DNA from 4 places in the Paenibacillus sp. FSL L8-0494 genome. Region 1 is predicted to be linked to each of the others. Evidence: predicted binding sites of a transcription regulator. Region 1 holds the regulator's gene; each other region holds the start of a gene.
The links. The regulator Rex, encoded in region 1, represses fermentation and respiration genes when NADH is low (regulators of the CRP and FNR family bind a similar motif). The targets are predictions, from matches to a motif close to TTGTGAAATATTTCACAA.
Positions count from the first base shown of each region.

Region 2: the regulator Rex is predicted to act here: its motif matches at 2,541-2,558, upstream of nirB (nitrite reductase large subunit NirB).
Region 3: the regulator Rex is predicted to act here: its motif matches at 2,215-2,232, upstream of pflB (formate C-acetyltransferase).
Region 4: the regulator Rex is predicted to act here: its motif matches at 1,705-1,722, upstream of NYE35_RS03790 (flavocytochrome c).

Region 1 covers NZ_JBBOPQ010000001.1:4,693,564-4,698,344, reverse strand. Annotated here, with positions in the region: gene dinG (ATP-dependent DNA helicase DinG) at 1-2,276, shown strand, start outside; gene NYE35_RS21310 (redox-sensing transcriptional repressor Rex) at 2,407-3,060, shown strand; gene NYE35_RS21305 (amidohydrolase) at 3,047-4,348, shown strand; gene NYE35_RS21300 (cell wall elongation regulator TseB-like domain-containing protein) at 4,521-4,781, shown strand, end outside.
Region 2 covers NZ_JBBOPQ010000001.1:4,982,026-4,986,806, forward strand. Annotated here, with positions in the region: gene nirB (nitrite reductase large subunit NirB) at 1-2,423, opposite strand, end outside; gene NYE35_RS22630 (hypothetical protein) at 2,654-3,364, opposite strand; gene ric (iron-sulfur cluster repair di-iron protein) at 3,515-4,210, opposite strand; gene NYE35_RS22640 (hypothetical protein) at 4,508-4,781, opposite strand, start outside.
Region 3 covers NZ_JBBOPQ010000001.1:4,961,359-4,966,139, forward strand. Annotated here, with positions in the region: gene pflB (formate C-acetyltransferase) at 1-2,124, opposite strand, end outside; gene adhE (bifunctional acetaldehyde-CoA/alcohol dehydrogenase) at 2,377-4,781, opposite strand, start outside.
Region 4 covers NZ_JBBOPQ010000001.1:830,447-835,227, reverse strand. Annotated here, with positions in the region: gene NYE35_RS03795 (histidine kinase) at 1-1,551, opposite strand, end outside; gene NYE35_RS03790 (flavocytochrome c) at 1,824-3,614, shown strand; gene NYE35_RS03785 (PadR family transcriptional regulator) at 4,085-4,405, shown strand; gene NYE35_RS03780 (DUF1129 family protein) at 4,399-4,781, shown strand, end outside.

The sequences.
Region 1 (4,781 bases):
TGCGAGAGCGGGAAGCGGAGACGCTACAGCCCGAAGGTGATCTGACTTTCTATCGTCAATTAGCGCTTGCAGTAGGAGACTGGACGGAGTTAGCGCCACCTAGAGATGAGCATGTAGAGAATCCGCTAGCGAATTTATCTTTTACTGATTATATGGACGAAGTAACCAAACGACTTAAAGACACATTACCGCAGTATGAAAGCCGGGAAGCTCAGGATATTATGATCAATGAGGTGATGACGGCACTTGCCGAAGACAAACACCTACTGATCGAAGCGGGCACAGGAACCGGTAAATCGCTCGGTTATTTGTTGCCTGCCATTTATCAAAGCGTTCGCACCAATGAAAAAGTCATGGTCAGCACTCATACCATTAATCTGCAGGACCAATTGCGCGAGCGGGATATCCCTTTGTTAACGCAGGTAGTTCCTTTTCCGTTTAAAGCTGCTATTTTTAAGGGAAGAGGACATTATTTGTGTCTGCGTAAGTTTGAGCATAAAATTAATAAAAAGGACTTTATAAGCCCAAGGGAAGATGCGCTTACTGCAGCTCAGATGATCGTATGGCTCACTCAAAGTGAATCAGGGGATGATGAAGAGCTGAATTTAAGCGGCCGGGGCGGTGATTTCTGGGAGACGGTGGCAAGCGATACCGATTCCTGTCTGGGACGTTCCTGTCCTTGGTTCCGCAAATGCTATTATCATAGGGCCAAGCATGAAGCTGGGATTGCTGACGTGGTCATTACGAACCACTCCAAGCTATTCGCAGATGTTAAAGCTGGGCACCAGCTGCTTCCAGCTTACGAGCATCTTGTAATTGATGAAGCACATCATTTAGAAGATGTGGCTGGTAAACATCTTGGCATGCATATGAAGCATTTCACTGTGGCACACACGTTATCGCGACTGTATAAAGATAGCCGAAACGGACAGCTTCCTGCTCTGCGCCAGATCTTACAGTCGTCAGGCAGTGAAGAGGCTTCAGAATGGAGCGGAGTCATCGATCGGATCTACCCGGATCTGCTTACTGTCAAAGAAACCTGGGATGCACTCAGCGACAAGCTGTTCAGCCTTTTGCCGGAACGCAGTGATGCAGCAGCAGGGGAAGCGGGACAACTGGTTATGCGTTTGCTTCCCGCCCGTAAGCCGAAGGATTGGGATGAATTAGTTGCGCTTGAGAACACTATGAATCTGACGTTAAGCGACATCATCCGTAAGGGTGATAAAATGCTTAATGAGATGCGTGACCAGGAAAGCCAATCCTCAGCAGACAGTCTTGTTACTGATATTAGCGGTTTATTTAAGGATTTGGCTTCCATACGTGAGCAAGTAAGATTCTTTATGGGGCTGAATGACGATAATGTAGTATATTGGCTGGAGGCAAATGGAAATTACCGCAGCAAATCACTGCAGATGTATGCCGTCCCTGTGGATGTTAGCAGCCAGCTTAAAGAGTTGTTCTTCGATAAGAAAAAAAGCATCGTGCTTACCTCGGCGACGCTGTCTGTAGATAAATCTTTTCAGTTTATGATTGATAATCTCGGACTTAACGAAGCTGCGGAAGAGGGACGTCTAATGACTTCACTCCTTCCTTCTCCCTTTAAGTATCGCGAGCAGGCGCTGCTAGTTATACCGCGTGATTTTCCTAGTGTGAAGGGCAGTGTGGGCGATGCTCGATTTGTCGATACACTCGTACAGTCGTTAGCAGAAGCTGCCAAAACAACACGTGGGCGGATGCTGGTTCTGTTTACTTCTTATAAAATGCTGCGTCAGGTATATGATCCGCTTAAAGAGGCTTTGGCCTCACAAGAGATTACGGTGCTTGGTCAAGGCGTGGAAGGTGGCAGCCGGAGCAAGCTGATCCGCCGCTTTCAGGACAGTGCAGCATCCGTTCTGCTGGGGACGAGCAGCTTCTGGGAAGGTGTAGATATTCCAGGTGAAGCACTGACTTGCCTGGCCATCGTGAGACTTCCGTTTCAACCGCCGAATCACCCGTTGGCGGAAGCGAAGTCGGAGTTATTGCAGGCTCAGAAGAAGAATCCGTTCATGAAATTGTCTGTTCCTCAAGCGGTTATTCGCTTTAAGCAGGGATTCGGAAGACTGGTTCGCACGGCGCAGGATCGCGGAATAGTTATTGTTTATGATACAAGGGTTATTGAATCTCATTACGGGAAGTATTTCCTTTATTCATTGCCTGGTCCCAAAATGGAGCATATGCTGACTGATCAAATGGTCCCCCGCATAGCGGAATGGCTAGAGGATGGCGGCGCTTCTTAAAATGCTCGTCTTCAGTTTAGCTCCTCCTTATCCTTAAGGGCGGTAAGTTACAGTACCGCCCTTAATAAGGAGAGGTATACGTTTGAATATGGATTTTCACAAGAACATTACTATTTTTAGGAGGAAAAATATGAAATCGGATAAAATATCAGAAGCCGTTGTTCGCAGACTACCTGTGTATTTGCGTTTTTTGAATGATCTCCAGAATCGCGAAATATTAACAGTTTCCTCTCAGGAACTTGGACAAAAGCTGGATCTTAATCCCGCACAGATTCGTAAGGATTTAGCGTATTTTGGTGACTTCGGCAGAAAAGGTATCGGCTATGATGTAACGTATCTTATTGAGAAAATCCGTCATATTCTGAAGCTGGATCAACAGCTTAATGTAGCTTTAGTAGGGGCAGGTAATCTCGGACATGCCTTGTCTAATTACAATGCATATCTTAAAGATACAATGAAAATCACCGCTATATTTGATTCGTACGCTCCTAAGGTTGGACGTAAGATCAACTCCCTTACTGTGCAACCAATGGATGAACTAGGCAGCACGATTCGTGAGCAAGGTATTCGCATTGCCATTATTACCGTACCTGATTCAGAAGCTCAAAATGTAGCAGATATTCTCATTTCTTCTGGGATTGAAGCGATTTTGAACTTTGCCCCTGTGATTCTGAAGACACCACCGAATATCCGGGTGCATGCAGCTGATTTTACAACTGATCTGCAAAGTCTTGCTTATTACTTGCGGGATGGAAAGGAAGAAAGCGAACATGAACAGCAATAAAACGATAATTAAGGGCGGGTATTTTCTGACTCCGGGAACGGATGAGCCGGTTCTGAGTGGATATATGACTATTGAAGATGATTTAATCACTTACATAGGAAAAGAAGAGCCTCAGATGGAAGCTGGAGTGCAAGTGGTTGATGGCAGTCGTCTGCTGTTCATGCCTGGACTTGTAAACACACATGGTCATGCGGCGATGTCTTTGCTGCGTGGATATGGAGATGATTTAGCGCTACAAGTGTGGCTTCAGGAGAAAATGTGGCCGATGGAGGAAAAGTTCACCGGTGATGATGTATACTGGGGAACCTCCTTATCTGTATTGGAAATGCTGAAGGGTGGAACTACGACCTTCCTCGATATGTATGATCATATGGACCGAGTAGCTGAGGTAGCTGAGTTATCAGGTATCCGTTCCGTATTGATGCGTGGTGTGATCGGGTTATGTCCAGAGGATGTACAGAATCACAAGCTTGCGGAAGCGATTTCTTTTGCCCGTAACTGGCATGGAAAGGCGGACGGTAGAATTACTACTATGATCTCGCCGCACGCCCCTTATACTTGCCCTCCGGACTTCCTGGTTAAGTTCGTGCAGGCAGCGCATGATCTGGATTTACCGATGCATACGCATATGTCCGAAACGAAACGTGAAGTGGAACAAAATGTGGCGGATTACGGGTTGCGTCCTGTAGCTCACTTAGAGAAGCTTGGAATGTTCACACGTCCCTCGATAGTTGCACATGGTGTTCATTTAAATGATGAAGAGATTGAGATCTTGGCTCGCCATAATGTGGGTGTCTCTCATAATCCGGGCAGTAATTTGAAGCTGGCTAGCGGAGTGGCTCGGGTTACTGATCTTCTAAAAGCTGGTGTGAAGGTGTCTCTTGGCACGGATGGCGCGGCAAGCAACAATAACTTGGATATGTTTGAAGAGATGCGGCTTGCAGCTCTCATTCATAAGGGTGTCAGCGGTGATCCAACGGCTGTTCCAGCTCCAGAAGCTCTACGTATGGCTACAGAATATGGCGCCCAGTCCATCTTTTTAAATAATGTAGGTAGACTTGCTGTTGGGATGAAAGCTGATTTCATTGCAATTGATATAGATCAGCCGCATTTGCTGCCACACACAGATCTGTTGTCTCATGCAGTTTACTCTGCTAGCGCTAAGGATGTTGAGCATGTGTGGGTGAATGGTAAACAGGTCATCAAGCATGGACAATGCTTAACCCTGGATGAGGAAGCTATCCGGCGTAAAGCGCAAGAAGCCTTCGAAGGTTTATTGAAGCGTTAAGTCTGGATAATAACGAATAAATAATAGGCTGCGACTTTTTGCTTTTAGCAAAAGTTGCGGCCTTTTGTACATTTTAAAGGCTGGGAAAGCTAGAAAATTATGAAATTTTGGATAAACACGCGGGTGTGTTATATAATCAAAAAAGATATATTACTAGAAAGGGAGCTGTACCTTGAAGAAAAGGAAAAAATGGATCCTCCTGGGGTCAGTTCTGATTCTGCTCCTGGGGTTTGGACTTATCCAGTTCTATGCCTATATTATGAAAGATCAATGGAACGAGCGGGATATCGCCAAGGATGTTGCCAAAACCAGAGCGGGTCTAACAGAGGTAACCAAAGCACAAAAATCGGTTTGGGATGAAAATGCAGTGTACTGGGTTTTAACAGGAAAAAATGAAGCCGGGACTGCTCTTATGGTCTGGGTCCGCTTTACG
Region 2 (4,781 bases), 290 kb from region 1:
TAGACTCTTGTTTCTTCAAAAAGTGCAGTACGAGTGCCGCTATCATTGAGCATTTTTTTCCAAGGATCCGTCACCTGAGTCAGAGCAAAGTCAATCCGTGCAGCCAGCTCTTTGCGGTTATCTTCATTATTCAAAATGACCATTTGAATCTGCTCAAGTCCCATACGCTCAACCCACTCGGAGGTTCTCTCCAAATAATTGCCGGTCTCACGGTAATATTGCATCACAGCGGAGCACACTTCGATCAACTCTTCATCGGTCTTAATTTTGCAGAAGGAGTCAGCGATCCGTGGCTTGATCCCACCGTTGCCACCGATAAATACTTCCCAACCGCCGTCATTACCGACGATGCCAATATCCTTCGTGCAGGATTCCGCACAGTTACGTGGGCAGCCGTTGACAGCTATTTTAAACTTGGCAGGAAAATCAAGACGTTCATACTTACGTTCTATGAGCGCGCCCATTCCCAGCGAATCCTGTGTGCCAAAACGGCAGAACTGTGAACCCACACAAGTCTTAACCGTACGTAGCGATTTGGCATAACCATAACCTGATGGCATATCGAGCTCTTCCCATACCTTCGGCAGATCCTCTTTTTTCACCCCGATTAGATCCAGGCGTTGCCCACCAGTCACCTTCACAACTTTTACATCATATTTAAGGGAGACATCAGCGATTTTCTTCAAATCCTCTGGTGTCGTTACCCCGCCGTACATGCGTGGAATAACGGTATAGGTTCCGTCTTTCTGAATATTGGCTCCCATACGTTCATTAACAAAACGTGATTCCTTCTCATCTTGATGTGTATCCGGATTTAGCATCCCCAGATAATAGTTAATCGCCGGACGGCATTTAGAGCAGCCTTCCTCTTGTTTCCAACCCAGTACATGCATAACCTCTTTAGTAGTACTAAGACCTTTAGCTGTAATCTCAGCAACAATCTCATCCCGGCTAAGCGTTGTACAGCTACAGATACCTTGCTTGGCAGACTGCTCAAAACTATCACCCAGGACAAATTGTAAAATTTGTTCTACAACCGGTTTACAACCTCCGCAAGAACGCGTCGCTCCTGTACATGCTTTGATCTCGTCCACAGTAGTAAAACCATTTTCTATGACCGCATCCACAATCGCTTTTTTCGTAACCCCATTACAGCCACAAACGATTTCTTCGTCCGCCATAGCTTCTACAGATGTGCTCTTTTTGGCTCCGCTTCCGCAGCAGCCCGTACCCATGACCTCTGTATAAATCTCATCAGTCATTACAGCACCTTGTTTTACTAACTTTTGCAGGTTAGCCGATTCCGTCACATCCCCGAACAGGACTGCACCAACAATGACATTGTCTTTGAGCAGAATTTTCTTATAGGTTCGCTTCCATTCATCTTTGCTTGAGATTACAGTGTGCTCAGGGGAATCCATAAACTCACCTGCAGAAAATACATCCACACCGGAAATTTTTAATTTGGTGGAGACAATAGAACCTTCATATGGATTTGTATCGCTTCCGCAGAGATGTTTAGCTAGAACCATACCCTGCTCGAAGAGCGGCGCTACTAATCCGTAACAAACTCCGCGATGTTCGGCACATTCGCCAATGGAATATACATTCTGCATAGAGGTCTGCAAATAATCGTCCACTACAATCCCACGATTAACAGCAATTCCGCTTTCTTTTGCCACAGTTATATTCGGTTTGATGCCTACAGCCATAACTACAAAATCAGCTGCAAGTGTAGTGCCATCACTAAATTGTAAACCACTTACTCTCTGTTCCCCTGTCAATTCTACTGTTTGTTTGCCCATGGCAAATTTCACGCCTTGACGCTCTAGCTCAGCTTGCAACATAGAGGAGGCATTACGATCAAGCTGGCGCTCCATTAGATCTTCCATCAGATGCACTACAGTAACGTCCATGCCAAGGTTCACAAGACCCTTTGCCGCTTCCAATCCAAGTAAGCCCCCGCCGATTACCGCCGCTTTGTTGTATTGTTTAGCCGCAGCTAGCATCGCATCACAATCTGCAATATCCCGGAAACCCACTACGCCTTCCTTATCACAACCAGGTACAGGTAAAATAAATGAATTCGAACCCGTTGCAATAATCACTTTATCGTAAGAAACAGCCATACCGTTATCCGCAATTACTTGCTTGGAATGCTCGTCAATTCGCGTAACTGTTGTTCCTGTATGCAAGGTAATGTTGTTATCTTCATACCAGTTCCAGTCGTTTAGGATGATATCGTTGATGGTTTTGCTGCCTTCGAGAACATAGGACAACATGATCCGATTATAATTGGGGTGAGGTTCGCTTCCAAAGACCGTAATGTCATAAGCTCCACCTAGCTTCAATATTTGCTCTAGCGTACCTATGCCTGCCATACCGTTGCCGACTAATATTAATTTTTCTCTCTTCGCTGCCATAGTTAGGTGCCTCCTCAGTCTTATCCGTTCTTGTTGAACTTTGCTTCAACTTCTCTTCTACATAATGAAATTATACATTTCAAAATTTAAGAGAGATTGTGATTACAGTCACATTAAATGTGAATGTTTTCACATAAAAATAAGACAACTTTGTTAGGTTCTAAATTCTAATAAAAAAAGCCAGATCACAGGTTCTGAATAACCGTAGATCTGGCATTTATGTACTTTTTTTAACGTATAGCCAATAAAATCTCCAATTCATCCTGCACTCTAAGCTTCATGTCCATTCCATTCTCAAGCAGCTGCTTCCCATTCACCTTCATCTTCCAAACTTCATTGCTAAGAGGAGTATAATCACCAATGGATAACACCTTTTTGTTGTCTTCGGTCAACTGCACCACACTGCTGTTCTTCAACAAACCTCTCACTGTTAAATCTTCAGTAAATCCCATAACATATGAATGATTCAAATTCACTTGCTCACTTCCGCCATTCACGGTCAACAACACAATTTGAAGGGGTTCCTCTTGTTCCTTAGACATCGCCGTAATTACTAATTTTGATTCATGCCCGACGGTTCGACCCCAATCCTCAGATCCAATGGTCTCCCCATCCATTTGCAGCTCCCAATTCATTCCTGGACTGAGTGAAATATTATTTACCGTTAGAATGCTTGTGTTATCCTCAGAAAAGGTGGCCTTCCCACTACCTTTCAGTAGGTCAAAGATCGTTATCCCTTTTCTGTAGCTCTCGCTAAGCTGCTTGTCCAAAGGGTTGGTCAGCAAGTCATTTCCCGCAACGATAAGCGAAAGCGTAGGCCCGTCTGATCCTGCTAAGCCATTATTCCCTTCATTATTAACGTCAGCAAGAGTCGAACATCCACCTATTATGAATACGATGACTAATCCTAGTAACAACCTCCACATATATTTCGTGGGCATAGTGACACCGCCTTGTCCCGCCTAATGACCACACAGCGTCTCAGGCTTGTAGTAAGTTATGCATACTGTCTATTTAAGAATAACGTAAATAAGCTTTGTTCTCAAATATAAAAAAAGTCCCCTAAGGGACTCTTTGAAAACTCATTTTTTCTACTGGAATCTAGGGAACAATATATTATTCTCCAGATGAACATGTTCAAAAGTCATGCTCTCCAGCTCCTCTAGCCGGGCATAAGTCAAACGATAGGTTGTACAAGCATGAGCCGGTGGGGTGAAATCATCTGTTATTTTGCGTATTTGTCTCAATATATCGCCTGCTGTGTCATGTTCACTCTCAAGTTCAAATAATGCCTCGCGAAGTGTGGTCAGCCCTTCTTCACTTGGATTGGCATCATACGCTAATAATTTCGGAAACTCATCTTCCTCTTCTTTAGCTGTATGCTGAAGCAGATCTTCCTTGAGTGCATTAAACAAACTATATAACTCTTCTAAATGAGGTGAATCTCCGCCATGAACTCGGTATACCTTAGTTACATTTTGGCTAATCAGGGGCAGCTCTTCCCGCAGGTAATGGTGATGTTTACTCACAATATGGTCGATTAACTCTGCAGAAGGTGCTGTGTTCCATGCGAGTTCTTCTTGTGGTACCGGATATTCCTCGAACAGCTTGTTGAGATCACTAATGATCATCTCTTGATCTAGTCGACGCTCTACAGCTGCTTCAGCAAGAGGTTTGGCGCCTCCACAGCAGAAATCAATCCGTTTAGACTTGAAATAATCCGCAGCTTTTGGGAATTGCAGCACAATATCTTTTACCAGGGCATCTGGAGTAAATCCAGGTTGCACCGATTGCTTATGCTGTAAATCCGAAATTCTATCATTAGGTTGTTTAGTTTCCATAATAGTTCCTCCTCGGGATATGTGATCAGGTTCTGAAAAAATCTTTTCTACCTGTTCACCTTAACCCTGAAAGGAGTTTTGACTTGTGATTGTACTCACGAAAATTGTATCTCTTTGTTGAACGAAAAAGGTCAATCATGGAGATAAATCCCCACAATCGACCTGTCTTTTGTTTACCACACGGGCATCAGTAATGTTATTTGTCTTACATTTATCTATTCGGTCACACCAAATCTGTATCTTTTATTGAACATAAGCCTGCATATACGTTCGCTTACCCTTTGCGTCCTTTAAATAAGGTCCTAAACCAGCAAAGCGGGAGTGATCCATATAAACACCGGTCATCCATCTGCCTTCTGTCAGGCCACCATTCCATTTGAGGACAAGGTCAGGGGCGGATATCCATTCCTGATAAATCTGTATATTCTGATCTTTGTACTCTTTACAAGGCTTAGACTGCTCCAGTAGACGTAGATCGTTAAGATAAGTTGGCACGAAATAAGAGGATATCGTATGC
Region 3 (4,781 bases), 270 kb from region 1:
CTGTTCACGGTTAAATACGTTAACATTCAAATGCTGAGCGTTGTTATGGAAGTATCCATCCATCATGTGTACCAGGTTAGACTTACGGGAATCCTCGTCTTTACCAAGTGCCTTAGGTACGATGGAGAACGTGTTAGAGATACCATCTTGTGCATCGGAGTAAGGCAGTTTAGCTACAGAGTTCAGGGAAGCCAAGGCGCCTTTCTTGTCACGTCCGTGCATTGGGTTAGCACCCGGTGCGAAAGGTTCACCTTTCTTACGTCCGTCAGGTGTAGTACCTGTCTTCTTACCGTACACTACATTCGAAGTAATGGTCAGTACCGATTGAGTTGGCACAGAATCACGATATGTTTTGTTTTTACGGATCATAGTCATGAAGGTTTCAACCAATTCTACTGCGATGCTGTCTACAGCATCGTCATTGTTACCGTAGCAAGGGAATTCGCCTTCGGTTTCGAAGTCGATCGCAATACCTTGTTCGTTACGAATAGGTTTTACTTTGGCGTATTTAATTGCGCTTAGTGAGTCAGCTGCAACGGACAGCCCAGCAATACCACAAGCCATCGTACGCAGAATGTCACGGTCATGCAGCGCCATTTCGATACGTTCGTAAGAATATTTGTCATGCATATAGTGAATGATGTTCAAAGTGTTAACATAAGTTTTAGCCAACCACTCCATCATCGGTTTGAAACGTTTCATTACTTCGTCATAATCCAGATATTCAGAAGTGATCGCTGGGAATTCCGGTCCAACTTGTGCTCCGGATTTTTCGTCTATACCACCATTGATAGCATACAGCAATGCTTTTGCCAGGTTGGCACGAGCGCCGAAGAACTGCATTTGTTTACCGATACGCATTGGAGATACGCAGCAAGCAATCGCATAATCTTCACCCCAGTATGGACGCATTACATCGTCATTTTCATACTGAATTGCACTAGTTTCAATGGAAACCTTAGCACAATATTTTTTGAAGGCTTCAGGCAATTTTTCGGACCACAGTACAGTTAAGTTTGGTTCCGGAGCTGGACCCAAGTTGTACAGGGTGTTCAAGAAACGGAAGCTGTTCTTGGTAACACGAGTTGTTCCGTCTTCAGCCATACCACCGATGGATTCAGTTACCCATGTTGGGTCACCGGAGAACAGATCATTATAGTCAGGTGTACGCAAGAATTTCACGATACGCAGTTTCATTACGAAATGATCGACGATTTCTTGTACTTGTTCTTCAGTCAAAGTACCTTCAGCAATATCGCGTTCTGCATAGATGTCCAAGAAAGAGGACACACGGCCTAGGGACATCGCTGCACCATTTTGCTCTTTAACTGCTGCCAGATATCCGAAGTATACCCATTGAGTAGCTTCTTTGAAGTTGGTCGCTGGTCTGGAAATATCCATTCCATGAGCGGCTGCCATTTCTTTCAATTCGCCAAGTGCACGAATTTGCTCGGACAGCTCTTCACGCAAACGAATGATATCTTCAGTCATGGAATCAACTTCAAGCTCAGTTTGTTGTTGTTTTTTGTCTTTAATGAGGAAATCAATACCGTATAGAGCAATGCGGCGGTAGTCGCCGATGATGCGTCCGCGGCCGTAAGCATCAGGAAGACCTGTAATTACGCCGGATTTACGCACAGCTCTCATGTCTGGTGTATATGCATCAAATACGCCTTGGTTATGCGTTTTGCGAATGTTCGTAAACATGTCAACGATGTTTTGTGGAAGCTCGAAGCCATAAGCTTTCGTAGCATCAACCATCATCTTGATCCCGCCAAATGGCTGGATGGAACGTTTGAAAGGAGCGTCAGTCTGTACGCCTACAATTTGTTCCTTGTCTTTGTCAATGTAGCCTGGAGCATGTGAAGTGATTGTGGAGACAGTATCTAGGGAAACATCCCATACGCCGCCTCTTTCTCTTTCTTCCTTGCTCAATTGGGAAATAATCTTCCATAGTTCAGTTGTGTTACTAGTAGGTCCTACGAGGAATTCTTCGTTTCCTTCATAAGGCTTAATGTTACTTGCGATAAAGTTGTTAACGTCAACTTTTCTGGACCATTTACCTTTTGTAAAACTTCTCCAACCGGATTTCACTTCTTGTACATCTTTTTCAATCACCGACATGCTAAATCCCTCCATCTATATTTATAATATTTGTAGAGATCGCGGGCTTGAAGGTTGATCCCGTGTCTCGTGATCCCAAGAAAGATATGGTTGTTCGAAAATTCACAATCATTGTTCCATGTATGGGACCGTTGTTTATATAAACATTTTAGTTTATTTTCTATAAATAGACTGTGACAAATATCACCTTTCCGGTGATATTTGTCACTTATATCTAGTCCACAACCATCCTATTATCTACTTAACCAAATATTAATTATCAAATCTTCCGTAGAAAGCATTACGGTATACATCTGCAAGTTCAGATACCAGTGGCAGCTTAGGATTGGCAGTTGTACATTGATCTTCAAATGCACGGTCAGCCAAGTAATCTACACGGGATTCAAAATCCTTAGGATCAAAGCCCAGTTGTTGGAAGGATTCTTCGATACCCAGTTTTTTGTTCATATCGCGAATAGCATTGATCAGGCTAGTTACACCTTCTTCAGTTGTGCGAGCTGGCAATCCCAGAATACGGGCGATTTCTGCATAACGCTCGTCAGCTACGAAGTGTGAATATTTAGGGAACGAAGCGAACTTCGTAGGTTTCTTAGCATTGTAACGAATAACGTGTGGCATAAGGATCGCATTAGTACGACCGTGAGCAGTGTGATATTGACCGCCCCATTTATGCGCCAAACTGTGGTTAATACCCAGGAAAGCATTAGCAAAGGCCATACCAGCAAGTGTTGATGCGTTATGCATTTTTTCACGGGCAACTCTGTCGCCTTCAAGCGCCGATTTTTCAAGGTATTGGAATACCAATTGGATTGCTTTAATTGCCAGACCATCAGTGTAGTCACTCGCCATAACAGATACATAAGCTTCGATGGCATGTGTCAATACGTCCATACCTGTATCAGCTACAGCAGTTTTTGGCAAGCTATATACGAACTCTGGATCAATGATAGCTACGTCTGGAGTTAGCTCGTAGTCAGCCAAAGGATATTTAGTGTGTTGTTCAGTTGTTTTATCGGTAATAACTGCGAAAGATGTTACTTCCGAACCCGTACCCGAAGTAGTTGGAATCGCTACAAACTTAGCTTTGTTTCCAAGTTTAGGGAATTTGTAAACCCGTTTACGGATATCCATGAATTTTTGTTTCAGACCGTTAAAGTCTGCGTCTGGATGTTCATAGAATAACCACATTCCTTTTGCAGCATCCATTGGGGAACCACCACCAAGTGCGATGATGCAGTCCGGTTGGAATCTGTTCATCATTGCTGTACCTTTTTCAACTGTAGTTGTCGATGGATCTGGTTCAACTTCCGAGAACACTTCGATCGCTACAGGAGTTTGGCGTTGACGCAGGTAATGTTCAACTCTCTCAACATATCCGAGCTTAACCATCATTGGGTCAGTGATAATTGCGACACGTGTGATATCAGGCATTTTGGTCAGGTACTGAGTAGCGCCTTTTTCGAAATAGATCTTGTCAGGTACTTTAAACCATTGCATATTCACGGTACGACGATTCACCCTTTTCACGTTGATCAAATTAATTGCTGTAACGTTTTGCGACACGGAGTTACGACCATAAGATCCGCAGCCCAGCGTCAACGAAGGGATGTTAGTGTTATAGATATCGCCGATCGCACCATGAGTGGAAGGCGAGTTAACGAGAATACGTCCTGTTTGCAGACGGTTGGAGAACTTCATGATTACTTCTTCGTTGTTGGAGTGGATAGCCGAACTATGGCCCATACCACCAAATTCAACAACTTGTGCTGCGCGTTCGATACCTTGATCTGCGTTTTTAACTTTGTAGCAAGCAAGCACAGGACTCAATTTTTCAGCGGACAATGGATATTTAGTGCCTACACCTTCAAGTTCTGCTACCAGAATCTTAGTGCCGGCAGGAACTTGAATGCCGCACATTTCAGCAATTTTCACTGCGGATTGTCCAACGATTGCTGGGTTAACCGCACATTTATCAACGTTCATAGCGCCGCTAGTAAGTTTGGCAGCTTCTTCTTTGTTAACAAAGTAGCAGCCATTAGCGATCATTTTCTTTTTCACTTGATCAAAGATTGGTTCTTCGATAATAACAGCTTGCTCGGAAGCACAGATCATACCATTATCAAATGTTTTGGAAAGAATGATGTCCGTTACGGCTTGATCGATATCCGCGCTCTTTTCGATGAATGCAGGTACGTTACCAGGACCTACGCCAAGAGCTGGTTTACCACAGCTATAAGCTGCTTTTACCATTGCAGAACCGCCTGTTGCGAGAATAAGTGCAACGTCAGGGTTGTTCATCAAAGCGTTTGTTTTGTCCATCGTTGGCATTTCAATCCATTGGATACAATTCTCAGGTGCGCCAGCTTTTACAGCCGCATCATGAAGAATTCTAGCAGCTGCTGCACTACACTCTTGCGCAGATGGGTGGAAACCGAATATAATAGGGTTCCGTGTCTTAATCGAAATCAACGCTTTAAACATCGTGGTGGATGTAGGGTTGGTTACCGGTGTGATACCCATTACAATTCCGACGGGCTCAGCAATTTTTTGGAAGCTTTCATAAGCATTGTCTTCAATAACGCCTACTGTTTTATCGTATTTAATTCCGTGCCAGATATATTCTGTCGAGAAGATGTTTTTAGTAATTTTGTCTTCGT
Region 4 (4,781 bases), 3.9 Mb from region 1:
CTCCCCGTCCAAAGGTATTCGAATGACCATAACGGTAATGCCATCTTCGCTCTTCACTGCAAGGCCATATGGCATCCCGTAAGCTAGTCGAATGCGATGGTTTACACTGTATAGCCCAAAGCCTGTGGCAGAACGATCATATGTATCATCAAGAAGGGCTTGATTCATCTGTTCAAGCTTCTCTTGCGGAATCATAACCCCATTATTTTCAACCTTAATGACCAAATAATCGGCCTGTTTATATGCTGTAATCGAAATTTTGCACTTTTGATCCCCAAGTGGCTTAATCCCGTGATAAATCGCATTTTCCACCAAAGGCTGCAGCATGAAGCGAACGACTTGGCACTGAGCAAGCTTTTCATCATATCGTAGCTCGTAGTCCAGAATCTCCTCATATCGCACACCTTGAATATGAAGATAACTCTCGACATGGTACAACTCCTGATCAAGCAGAATGTAGGGACTGCCTGTGCCAAGCCCTAATCGGAAATACGCGCTAAGCGCTTCCACCATCTCCACCACATTGTCTGCTCCATGTTCCGTTGCCATCCACTGGATCGTATCCAATGTGTTGTATAAAAAGTGCGGCTTGATCTGCTCATGAATCAGTCTGAGTTCCATCTCCTTTCGGTCCTGCTCCACAGCGTATAATTGAACAAGCATGTCATTGAAGCTTCGTCCAAGATCGCCGATCTCATCCGAGCGCGTAACATCTGCACGTATGGTTTGGTTGCCGTTCTGCACATTTTCCATTACCTGACGAAGCGACTGAATTGGACGAATAATGGAAGAAGCAAGCAGCATCAGAAAGACGATAAACGCACTACCGATAAGAACGCCTACCAGCAATGCAGTCCGCTGGGTTTTGATCACCGCTAGCGATAGACTTGAATTCGGTACTTCGAGTACTAGCTTCCAGCCTTCCACATTTTGAATTGGAGCCTCAAATACACTCATGTTCTTCTTATCTGCTGCCTCCTCCGCTCCATCTCCTTCACCCAGCTCTCTGCAATCGATGATAAGCTGGCCTGACTGGTCATATAGCATTACATCTTGAGCAATCTCCTTCATCTTCTTAACGGAGACGGCTGCGGCAATATAAGCTACCTCATCATTCACCGATGGATTAACACGATAAAGAATGACGACGATTTCGGCTGCATTCGCTTTGGATACGATCGGATTGCTCACCACATAATTGGAATCTGAATTCAGCAGTTTTCGATAGTAGGGTCGGTTTAGTATCGAAAAAGGCTTGTCCCTTGCTGACCAGGAATTTCCGTGAATATCCACCACACGTATGGATTCGTACTCTACTTGCTTCTTCGCCTCGAACTTATCGAACTCTTGCAGCAATTCATCTCGTGTCCACTGATGGTCCGAAGCTAGAGAAGCAAGCATGTCTATCTCTCCAATGCGCTGATTAAACCAATAATCAATCTGGTCGCTGCGTGCAGTAACCACTTGCTGCGTTAAGTTCTTATTCAAAGGGACAACCGTATGGTTCATCTCCAAATATATTGTTACAAGCAATGCAACGAACAGCAGCAAGAAGCAGCCTCCTGCGATTAACGTAATTTTTAAGTGAATTGATTTCATTGTAATCATAGCCCTTCACAATATCCGTTTCTTACATGCCCGAAAAAGACAAAAAAACACTAATCTGTGCAAATACATAATGCTGTACTAAATCTATAATAGGTCTTGTGCATATTTTCACATGAAATAACATTCATGTCTAGGCTAGAGATAAAGGATTTGCCTAGCAAATCTTCCTCTCCCTAGTGTATGTAACCAATTCACAACAGAATGAAGGAGATATTATGCGAACTCACACGAAAAAGCTGTTATCTATTCTACTAGTCCTCAGTCTTATGTTCACGCTTGCTGCCTGCGGCAGTAAAGATGCAGAACCCGCTGCAGATGCAAACGGAGTTCAAGTCTTTGAAGGAGTTGGGCAAGGTAAACATGGCGATATTAAAGTACAAGTCTCCTTATTAGATAACAAGATCACTGACATTAAAGTGACAGAGCATAAGGAAAATGAAGTACTTGCAGAACCTGTTTATACGCAGCTCAAGCAAGATGTCATGGCAACTAACAGCGCAAAAGTTGATGCCATTAGTGGATCTACAGTTACAAGCAAAGGATATCTCGAAGCCATTCAAGATGCAATTACGAAGTCTGGACTTACCCTTGTCGCTGGCGCTGCAGTCAGTGGAAGCAAAGACAAAGAAGAAGTCGAGCAAACCTATGATGTTGTTGTCATCGGTGCCGGGGGTGCTGGCTTTAGTGCGGCTATCGAAGCGAAGAGCGCTGGAGCTAATGTAGTTCTGCTCGAGAAAATGCCAGCTGTTGGCGGCAACACATTGATCTCCGGTGGTGAGATGAATGCGCCGGACAACTGGGTTGAACGTGCTCTTGGCATCACTGATGACACGGCTGACTTGTTCTATGATGATACGATGAAAGGCGGAGACAACCTCGGGGATCCAAAGATGGTTCGTATTCTTGCCGACAATGCTCTAGCATCTGCCGAATGGCTGCGCGATGATATCAAGGTAGAGTTCTTACCTGATCATCTGTTCCAATTTGGAGGCCATTCCAGAAAACGTGCGTTGATTCCTGTAGGTCATACAGGTGTTGAATTGATTACTAAGTTAAAAGCCAAAACAGACGCTGATCAAATCACGATCAAAACGAATATGAAAGCCGAAACCTTGCTGAAGGACGAAAGCGGCAAAGTAACAGGTGTAACTGCGACTTCAGGTACTGGCGACAAGATCACATTTCATGCGAACAAAGGCGTCATCATCGCTACCGGTGGTTTTGGATCCAATGTAGAGATGCGTAAAAAGTATAACCCTAAAATGGATGAAAAATATATGACTACCGATACACCAGGATCTACAGGTGACGGTATCGTTATGGCAGAAACGATTGGCGCCAAGCTGACAAACATGGAGAATATTCAAACGTATCCAATCTGTAATCCTGAGACAGGTGTTATTTCCCTGGTTGCAGACTCCCGCTTCGATGGTGCGATCCTGATTAACCAAGAAGGCAAGCGCTTCGTTGAGGAATTAGAACGTCGTGACGTTATTTCTAAAGCAATTCTTGCCCAAACGGGCGGATATACGTATCAATTATGGAATCAAGGGATTGAGGATATCGGTAAAACGATAGAAGTTCATCAAGACGAATACGATCAACTCGTTAAACAAGGCTTGCTCTTTAAAGCCGATACGATTGAAGAGGCAGCTGATTTCTTCAAAATCGACGTGAACACTTTGAAAGAAACGATTAATAAAGTAAATGATTATGCGAAAACAGGTAAAGACCTTGATTTCAAACATCGCGGTGGATTGAAATCTCTTGAAAAAGGCCCTTACTACATCGAAAAAGCTGTACCCTCCGTTCACCATACAATGGGCGGCTTGGTGATTGACGAGAAGACTCACGTATTGAATGAAAAAGGCGAAGTCATCCCTGGGTTGTTCGCTGCAGGTGAAGTAACAGGGGTCATTCATGGTGCAAACCGTCTTGGCGGTAATGCCATCGCTGATATCTTCACATTCGGCCGAATTGCAGGCAAACAAGTTGTAGCAGAGTAATCTTATTTTTTGTGTAACTGCTCTATTAAGAGTTAGCCTTAAAAACGTGCAAGATAACTTGTAGAGTGCCGGTTGACTGCTAACTTTCAAGCTGCCCTCTATGACATAGCAAACCGCCCTGTTAGCAACATTGCGAACAGGGCGGTTTATTTATGTATTCGTGTCATCGTCATGAAAAAAATAAGCACTGTGACTAAAAGTGTGACCACGAAGATCTTCACGATTTTTTTATAGCGGAGCCTAGGGGCTACGCTCGTCAATTGCTACAGTATGTTCTATTATTAACGAAATAAAGTAACTTTCCAAAAAACATATTCCTCAAATGATAATATCTTGACTTGCATTACAAGTAACAATTGGATAGTATTTAATAGGTAGCTTGCAATACAAGCTACCTATTTATTTACTCAGTACCTTGTTGAACAATATAGCTAGAGGCTACAATTGGAGGAATGCACGTGTTCACTCAAATGGTTAGAGGGGTGCTTGAGGGATGTCTTCTTGCAATCATTGATGAAGAGGAAACATACGGATATGAAATTATGGAAAAGCTTGCTCTTAGTGGCTTCGTGTTCGCAAAGGAAGGGAGCATCTATCCCCTCTTACTTCGTCTGGAGAAAGAAAATTTTGTAGCAAGTACACTACGTCCCTCTGCATCGGGGCCTAACCGCAAATACTATCGCCTAACCCTAAAAGGAGAACAGCAGCTTCAATTATTCCGTGGAAATTGGAACGAACTAAGTAATGCGGTAAACAGTATTATAAAAAAAGAGGATGGTGCTAAATGCTGAACGAAAAAAACAAATCCCTCTTAAACGAAATGAGATTCTACATTCAGAGCAACTCTGCCGTATCGGATACCAGCGCTAGTGAGATCCTCATGGAACTCGAAGATCATTTATTAACGGCTCAGCGGGAGGGGAAATCATTCGAACAAGTATTTGGCCAAGATCCCAAGTCCTTTTGTAATGAGATCATTCAGGAGCTTCCCAAATCATCGAAATGGGAACAAATAAAAACAATTGCACCTATGGTCCCTTTGCTTCTTATTTGGCGTTTTCTAAACGGTTTCAGCGGAGAACTAACGATTCCGCTATACGAGAATATCGTATATCTAGCACTCTCACTAGCCCTGTCCTATGTTTTATTTACCATTCTTCGTGCTGG